DNA from 2 places in the Curtobacterium herbarum genome. Region 1 is predicted to be linked to the other one. Evidence: predicted binding sites of a transcription regulator. Region 1 holds the regulator's gene; the other holds the start of a gene.

The links. The regulator HspR, encoded in region 1, represses chaperone genes until heat shock. The targets are predictions, from matches to a motif close to AAGTTGAGTCNNNNNGACTCAACTT.
Region 2: the regulator HspR is predicted to act here: its motif matches at 2,449-2,473, upstream of JOD51_RS11895 (Hsp20/alpha crystallin family protein).

What each region holds. Positions count from the first base shown of each region.
Region 1 is NZ_JAFBBT010000001.1:3,023,553-3,027,957, reverse strand. It holds gene JOD51_RS14400 (class I SAM-dependent methyltransferase) at 1-674, opposite strand, end outside; gene JOD51_RS14395 (GntR family transcriptional regulator) at 815-1,501, shown strand; gene JOD51_RS14390 (heat shock protein transcriptional repressor HspR) at 1,690-2,109, opposite strand; gene JOD51_RS17410 (DnaJ C-terminal domain-containing protein) at 2,224-3,228, opposite strand; gene JOD51_RS14380 (nucleotide exchange factor GrpE) at 3,259-3,915, opposite strand; gene dnaK (molecular chaperone DnaK) at 3,919-4,405, opposite strand, start outside.
Region 2 is NZ_JAFBBT010000001.1:2,499,876-2,504,280, forward strand. It holds gene JOD51_RS11880 (globin) at 1-434, shown strand, start outside; gene JOD51_RS11885 (NAD-dependent epimerase/dehydratase family protein) at 680-1,552, opposite strand; gene JOD51_RS11890 (DUF8185 domain-containing protein) at 1,639-2,340, opposite strand; gene JOD51_RS11895 (Hsp20/alpha crystallin family protein) at 2,504-2,950, shown strand; gene JOD51_RS11900 (hypothetical protein) at 3,119-3,490, shown strand; gene JOD51_RS11905 (acyl-CoA thioesterase) at 3,538-4,401, shown strand.

The sequences.
Region 1 (4,405 bases):
GTGCCGAGGTCGAGCGAGGCGCCGGCGAACACCCCGCCGTGCGCGACGATCGTCATGCCGAGTTCGTCGAGGTGTACCCGTCGGGGCCACGGGGCGGTGACGGCGGCGCGGGCGGCGGCTGCGGCGAGGGGGTCCTGCGCCACGAGCAGTCGGCTCTTGCCCCGGCCGCGGGACGCCGTGACGTCACCGAAGTACCGGCGCAGGACGTCGTTCTGGGACAGCGTCATGTGCTTGTTCACGCCACCGCAGAGCAGCACCACGTCGGGGGCGGCCCAGCGTGCGACGGCCCGCGCGATCTCGTCGAGCCGGTCGTTCGACTTCGGCAGGCGGAGCAGGACGAGCCGGACGTTCCGGAAGGCGTCCTCGAGGCTCCGGGGATGCGTGAACCCGCGGCGTCCGAACGTGCCGGCGGCAGCACCGAGTGCCCGTTCGCTCGTCAGGGAGTCCTGCACGACGCGGATGCCGTCGGCTCCGTGCAGGGACAGCAGCCCGAGGGTCAGCACCCCGTACCGGTCGTCGACGACGGCGACCTCGCCGGGCTGCCGGAGTGCGTCGCCGTGGACGTGCGGCGCCTCGTCGAGCAGGAACCGGTCGGTGCCGTCGATGGTCATCAGGTCGGGCCCACGGTCGGCAGGGGAGCGGCGGAAGTGGTCCGCGAAGTCGAATGACGGCACCTGCTGAGGGTAGCCGGGCAGGGCCGGTGCGCAGGCGCACTGCCGGGTCCGGTGGTATGTCACACGCGACACAGACCGTTCTGCACCCTACGCTCGGAGATCCCGGACGGTCCGGGCCCGACTGAGCAGCGAGAGGGCCGATGTTCCCGCCACGACACGACACCAGGCCGCTGCTGCGCGACATCGCACGTGACCGCCTCCGCACCGAGATCATGGGCGGATCGCTCGAGCCCGGGGAGCGCCTCGACGACCAGGAGCTCGCCACGCGTCTCGGGTGTTCGCGCACGCCGGTCCGCGAGGCCTTGGCAGACCTGGCGCACCTCGGGCTGGTCGAGCTCCGACCGAACCGCTACACGCGGGTGGCGGTGCCGGCGCAGGAGGACGTCGTCCCGGCCCTGCAGGCCCTCGGGCTGCTGTTCGGCGGTGTCGTCCGCATCACGGTGCCACGGCTCGGTGAGCGGAGTCGCAGTGCGGTCTTCCGGCGGCTCGGCGTGCTGCTCGACTGTCTCGAGGCGCCGTCGTGGCAGCCCGCTGCGGACGCCGCGACGCCGATCTACCGCACCTTCATCGACGAGTGTCGGAACCCCATGGTGACGGCGGCGCTCCGCGGCTCGCTCGACGGGCTGGTGTTCCGGCTCCGGCACCGTGACCTGCAGTCGGCCCTGCCGTGGCCGGACATCCGGAACAGCCTCATCGCCCTGCGCGTGGCGGTCGATGTCCGCGACGGCCGACTGGCCGAGCGGGCGACCTGGTCAGCGCACCTGCTGCCGGACCCGGCAGGTCCTGATCCGGACCGGGACGACGACGCCGGGTGCGGGCGTGTGTGAGGCGTGCCTCCAGGGCGTCGTCGTCCGGCTGCGACGACAGGTGCGGTGCGGTCGCGTCGCGGGTGCAGCGTCCGGCCCGGCCGAGGGCGTGCGTCCGGTGCCGCCGTGCAGCTCGGTCAGCGGCGACTTCGACGCGCTCTTCGACGACGACACGGCCCCCTGAGCCGCGATGCGGTCAGCGGGAACGGTCAGCGCTGCGGGCGGTAGAGCACCACGGCGTTGTTGCGCTGCGGTCGGGCACCGGCGCGGAGGGAGACGGCGGCGCCGGTCGCGGTCGCCGCGAACACCCGGGCGCCCGGCCGGCTGATGAGCTGGTCGGCGAGGGCGCGTTCGAGGTCGCGGACACGTGCCCGCAGCAGTGAGTTCTCGTTCTCGAGCTCGAGCACCCGGCGGATGCCCTCCAGGGACACCCCCTCCGAGCCGAGCCGGGCGATCTCCCGGAGCTGGGTGATGTCCCGCATCGAGTACCGGCGGGATCCACCGCGGGTCCGGCCGGGGACGACCAGCCCGAGGCGGTCGTACTGCCGGAGCGTCTGCGGGTGCATCTCCGCGAGCTCCGCGGCGACCGCGATCGCGAAGACGGGCGAGTGCTCGTCCAGATCGGCCATCGAGCGCTCCTTCCGTCGGGTCTCGCAGGTGTCGGTGTGGGGGGCCGGCCGGGAGGCTCGGTGCCGGTTCCTGACGGAGCCGCACCGTGCCTCCCGGCCGGGAGGGACGCGACGCTAGCCGCGTGCCTTGGCGAGGATGTCCTCGCGGGGGTCCTCGTCGGGCAGGGCGGCCGCGAGGGCGTCGAGCGCCTCGCGTGCCTTGTCCGACAGGTGGGACGGGACCGCGACCTGGACGGTGGCGAGCAGGTCGCCGGTGCCGTTCTTGGTCGTGACCCCGCGGCCCTTGACGCGCAGGACGCGCCCGGACGGTGTGCCCGGGGCGACGCGCAGCTTGACGGTCGGACCGCCGAGCGTCGGGACCTCGATCGTCGCGCCGAGTGCCGCCTCGACGAACGTCACGGGGACGTCGATCCGCAGGTTCAGCCCGTCGCGCTCGAACACCGGGTGCTTCCGGACGGTGACGGCGACCACGAGGTCACCGGCTTCACCGCCGTCGGGGCTCGGCTCGCCGCGCCCACGCAGCCGGATCTTCTGGCCGTCGGCGACGCCCGCGGGGATGCGGACGTTCACCTGCCGGCCGTTCCCCTGCGCGAGCTTGACGGTGTCGCCGGCGATCGCGGTGGCGAAGTCCAGGGTCGTCGTCGCGGTGACGTCGCGCCCCTTCGTCGGACCACCGAAGCCGCGGAAGCCGCCGGTGTTCTGGCCGAAGCCGCCGCCGCCGAACATGCCGCCGAGGATGTCCTCGAAGCCGCCGGCACCGCCGCCGCCCTGACCGAAGCGGACGCGCTGTCCGCCGCCGCCCTGGCCGCCGCCGAACATGCCGCCGAAGACGTCCTCGAAGCCGCCCTGGCCACCCGGACCACCCGCGGTGAAGCGGGCGCCGGAGCCCATGGCGCGGACCTGGTCGTACTCGGCACGCTGCTCCTTGTCGGAGAGCACGGAGTACGCCTCGCTGAGTTCCTTGAACTTCGCCTCGGCGGCTGCGTCACCCGGGTTGGAGTCCGGGTGGTACTGCCGCGCGAGCTTCCGGTAGGTCTTCTTGAGCTCAGCTTCGGATGCGTCCTTCGACACCCCGAGCACGGCGTAGAAGTCCTTGTCGAACCAGTCCTGACTGGCCACGGCTCACCTCCCTTCTTCCGTCGCCGGCGCTCAGGCCGGGACCGCCACCGCGACCTTGGCGGCACGGATGACGCGGTCGCCGAGCTTGTAGCCCGGCTCCACGACGTCCGCCACGGTCTGGCTGGTGGCGCCCGGCGTGGGCAGCTGGACGATGGCCTCGTGCACGTTCGGGTCGAAGGACTCGCCCTTCTCGCCGATCTGCACGAGCTTGAACCGGTCGAACCCGCCGCGGATCTTCTGCGCGATCACGTGCATCGGACCGTCCGTCAGGTCACCGTGTGCCTCGGCACGGTTCAGGTCGTCGAGGGCGGGGAGCAGTGCCCGGACGACCTCGGCGATGACGACCTCGCGGTTGGCGTCCCGGTCACGCTCGACGCGCTTCCGGAAGTTCACCAGTTCGGCCTGCGCACGGAGCATGTCCGTCCGCATCTCCGCGACCAGGTCGCGGTCGGACGGCGAGAGCCGGTCCTCGGCGATGCCGGAGGCGGCATCGGCGAGGAGGGCTTCGTCCTCCGGGCTGAGGTCGTCGGCGGGGCCGCCGGCGGGGGGAGCGTCGACCGGGACCTCGACGTCGGGACCCTCGGCCTCGATCAGGTCCTCGGGCTCGGTCGCGTTGGTGGCGTCGCCCTCGACCTGCGGGTCCTGGGCGTCGTCGACGTTGCCGGTGTCGTTGTTCGGGTCAGCCATCGGTTACTTCTTGTCCTTGTCGTCCTCGTCGTCCACGACCTCGGCGTCGACGATGTCCTCGTCGTCACCGGCGGGCTGGCCGTCGGCGCCGGCGTCCGGACCGGCTGCGCCAGCGGACTGGTCCTGGGCGTAGATGGCCTGGCCGAGCTTTCCCTGCGACTCGTTCAGCTTGTCGAAGGCGGTCTTCACGGCGTCGTCGTCCTCACCCGCGAGGGCGGACTTCAGCGCGTCGACGTCGGCCTGCACCTCGGACTTGACGTCCGCGGGGAGCTTCTCGTCGTTCTCCTTGATGAGCTTCTCGATCGAGTACGCGAGCTGCTCAGCCTGGTTGCGACGCTCGCTGGCTTCGCGGCGGGCCTTGTCCTCGGCCGCGTGCTCCTCGGCTTCGCGGACCATGCGCTCGATGTCCTCCTTCGGCAGCGAGGAGCCGCCGGAGATGACCATCGACTGCTCCTTGCCGGTGCCCTTGTCCTTCGCGGACACGTGCACG
Region 2 (4,405 bases), 520 kb from region 1:
GTGGCGCCGTACCGGCGCAGCCCGTCACGCTCCGCGTCGGGCTCGGTGGTGCGGCGGCGAGCGGCTCGCTCTTCGACCGGATCGGTGGCGCACCGACCTTCGACCGCCTGGTGCGTCGCTTCTACGAGGGTGTGCAGCAGGACGAGGTGATCTGGCCGATGTACCCGGCCGAAGACCTCGAGGGCGCGATCTGGCGCCTCTCGCAGTTCCTCCAGCAGTACTGGGGCGGGCCGTCGACGTACAGCGAGCACCGCGGGCACCCCCGGCTGCGGATGCGGCACAACCCCTTCCGGATCACGCCCGAGGCGCGCGAGCACTGGCTCCAGCACATGCACGACGCGGTCGAGTCGCTCGACCTCGCCCCGCTCGACGAGGCCGAGCTGTGGGGCTACCTCGACCGTGCGGCCCACGCGATGACGAACTCGTTCGACTGAGGTCGGCGTCGGTCGGTGTGGTCTGGCCACAGACGACGGACGGGAGGCCCGTGGCGGGTCCGCCACGGGCCTCCCGTCCGTCGTCTGGTCGCGCGCCACGCTGTGGATGCATCGTGCTCTCGCGTGCCGTGCCGTGCCGTGCTCGCGCGTCCGCGTCGAGCGGCGCGTCCGCGACGAGCGGCGCGTCCGCGACGGGCGGCGCGTCCGCGTGGGGCGGCGCGTCCGCGTCGGCTGGCGCGTCCGCGTCAGTCGGCGCGGTAGCCGCTCCGGAGTTCCTCGACCAGGGTCGGGCGCGACGGCTGCCACCCGAGGCCGCGAGCGTGCGCACCGGTCGCCGCCTGGTCGAGCAGCAGGGCGTCGGCGAAGTCCGTGCCGAGGCGCTGGCGTGATTCGTCGACGGACTCGGCGACCACGGCGGCGCGGGCATCGGCCTGCCCCTCGACACCGGGCTGCCCCTCGACACCGGCCTGGGCGAGGTCGCGGACCGTCGGGTTGTGGCCGGACGCTGCGACCAGGTACCCGTCCTGGTCACCGCGCTCGACCGCGAGGACGTAGAGCTCGGCCAGGTCGTCCACGTGCACGGTCGTCCAGCGCTGCGTGCCGTCACCGACCAGACGGACCGGTGCATCACCGTCGGGGACGAACATCGTCGGGATGCCCGCGCCGTGTCCGTGGACGATGCCGGGCGCGACGACGGTGGTGCGGACGGTGCTCGCGCGGACGTGAGCCTCGTTGGCCGTCCGCCACGCCGTGAGTGCCGGCGGTGCGATCGGTGTGTCCTCGGTGATGTCGCCGGACGCGCCGAAGGTGAAGATCCCCCCGGTGTGGACGAACGGCTTCTCGGTCCCGTCGAGCGTCTCGAGGACCGTCGCGGTGAAACCAGGGTCGACGTCCTCGGCCGAGGCGGTGTGGACGACGGCGTCGGCCTCCCGCGCGAGCCGGGCGACGAGCTCCTGGTCGGCCAGGTCGCCGACGACCGCGGTGGCGCCGGCCTCACGGGCACGGGCCGCCTTCTCGCCCGATCGGAGGACGGCGGTGACGGTGTGGCCACGGGCGATGAGTGCGCGGAGGACGGCCGAGCCGATGTACCCGGACGCACCGGTGAGGAAGACGTGCATGACCCCGAGCGAACCACGCGTGCCTGCTGGCGGGCTGGTGGACCCGGCGCCGGGCTCGGTCGACGAGCTCCGGTCGACGGTCGGGGCTAGGAGCCCAGGGTCCAGGCTCGACGCTTGACGAGCACGTGCCCCCGCGAGGTCGTCAGTCGACTCCACGGACCGGTCTCGAACAGCCGGACCGGTTCGGTGCCCAGGAAGCCGAGGCTCTCGGCAGCGAAGCCCGCGCCGGCGGGCAGGTGCTCGACGCCAGCGATCGGTCGACCCCACACCTCCGAGCGGACGCGTCGGACGATGGACTCCCCCGAGCTCGCCGGCACCGCGGCCGCGACCTCGTCGATGCCCTGCCGCGCTGCACGGTGCAGGAGCTCGGCGGAGACGTCCGACAACGGTGCCCATCCCCCGCGAGGCGGTGAGATCGCGGCCCAGGTGACGGTGTGGACCTCGAGGGGCAGCTCGACCTCGATCGGCGTGGCCCGTGTCGGGTCGGCGCTGTCGACGTCCGCGGCGTCCTGCGCCTCGGCGAGCAGACGCAGCCGTTCCTGGAACGAGCGCAGCGGTACGACGACGTCGATGTGCTCCGGCTGGGTCAGTGCGAACGTCCGGAGCCCGAGCACGGTCGGCAGCTCGTCGAGCAGTCCGAGCGGGTAGAGGATCGCGGTGTAGACCGCCAGGACGCCGGAGTCGGCGATCAGGCGGACCGACCCGTCCTCGATCCGAGCGGCCCGCCCGAGGTAGGTGCGGAGGTCGCCGAGCGAAGCGGCGTCGGGAAGGGTGAACGAGCTGCTCATGTCGCCATCGATCCTAGCCGCGACCGTTCGCAGGCTCGCTGGCTGCGCTCTCGGCGTCCTCTGAGCAGTCTTTTGGCACTCTCCGGGTTCGAGTGCTAAAACAGGTCGCAGTTGAGTCACGGCGACTCAACTGCGAACCACTCAGAGAAGGAGTTGATGTCAGATGGCCATGAACTTCGATCCGTTCCGCGAGTTCGACCGTCTCGCCGGGTCCCTCCTCGCCGGAGCCGGCACCGGCCCCCGCTCGATGCCGATGGACCTGTACCGCGCGGGCGACCACTACGTGATGGACGTCGACCTGCCCGGTGTCGACCCGGGTTCGGTCGACATCGACGTCGACGGCTCCGTGCTCACGATCCGGGCAGAGCGGACGCTCGGCGCCCCCGAGGGTGCGCAGTGGCTCACCCGCGAACGGCAGCCGGGCTCGTTCGTCCGACAGCTGACACTCGGCGACGGCCTGGACGTCGAGCGCATCGCCGCCCACTACGACAACGGCGTGCTGAGCGTCACGATCCCGGTGCAGGAGTCCTCGAAGCCGCGCAAGATCGCCATCAGCACGGGCGGTGGCGCCGAGACACTCGCGGTCGAGCAGGCTGCCGCCAGCAGCTGACCCGCTGGCGGTCGGACCGACCGCAGCGCGAGACAGACCCTTACCGTTCCCCCGACCGACGGGTCGGCCCGATCCCGGGCCGGCCCGTCGGTCTGTTCCTTGCTCCGCCCAGCCACCTGGCTGCCTACCTTCCTGCCTTCCTGCCTGTCGCACCCCGCCTGCCTGCTCATGCCGCACCTGCTCAACGCCCTGCTGTCCGTCCTCGTCGTCGCCGGCCTGCTCGCCGGTCCGAGCCTCCGACCCGGTCTCGGTCTGCTGCTCGGCCTCACCGGTTCGACGATCGCCAACCACGTCGTCTGGCTCGCGTCACCCGATGTCTGGTCGCACGTCGTCGTCCCCTGGCTCGCGAGCGTCGGCGGAGCGCTCGTCGCCGTGTCCGTCTGGAGCCTGCTCCGGAACTCGCCGAGCCTCGCCGAGCTCGTCGGAGCCGACGTCACGGGACCGCCCGACCCCCTCGACGACGAGGACGGGCCAGCGGTCGACCTCATCGACCCCGCGAGCGGAATCCCTGCCCGGCACCCACGCCCGGCACGATCGTGAGCCGTGCCCGCACTCGCTCGCTCGCCGCGCGTTCGTACACTGGGCTGGTGAACCGCGAACCCGACTTCCTCTCCACCCTGCAGCTCGAGGACACCGGAGCGAGCACCCGGGAGACCATCCTCACCGGAGCGAGCCACTGGTCCCCCGGCGGCCGTGTGTTCGGCGGGCAGGTCCTCGCGCAGTGCATCGTCGCCGCGCAGACCACCATCGAGGGACGCGCCATCCACTCGGTCCACGGCTACTTCCTGCGGCCCGGGGCCATCGACGTGCCGATCACGTTCGGCGTCGAGCGGATCCACGACGGCCGGTCCTTCGCGACGCGTCGGGCGCAGGCGTACCAGAACGGCGTCCCGATCTTCTCGATGATCGCGTCCTTCCAGACGCCCGACGTCGGTGCCGAACACCAGGACCCGTTCCCCGCGGACGTGCCGGACCCGGAGTCACTGCCGTCGGCTGCGTCCGTGCTCGCGTCCATCGACCACCCGACGGCGCAGGCCTGGGCGGAACGGTCGATCGACATGCGGCACGTCGAGGGCTCGGTCTACGTCGACGTGCAGGGCGCGCGGGTCGCACACCAGGCGGTGTGGTTCCGCGTCGAACGTGACCTGCCGGACGACCCGGCCCTGCACCGCGCGGTCCTCGCGTACGCGAGCGACCTGTCGCTCCTCGAGCCGATCATGCGTCGGCACGGGATGGCCTGGGGCACCCCCGGAGTCAAGCTCGCGAGTCTCGACCACGCGATGTGGTGGCACCGCGACGGTCGAGCCGACGAGTGGGTGCTGTACGCGCAGGAGTCCCCCAGCGCACAGGGCGGCCGTGGGCTCGCCTTCGGCCGGATGTTCTCGCGGGACGGGCGCCTGCTCGCGACCGTCGCGCAGGAGGGCATGATGCGGGTCCCGTCAGCAGATTGACGAC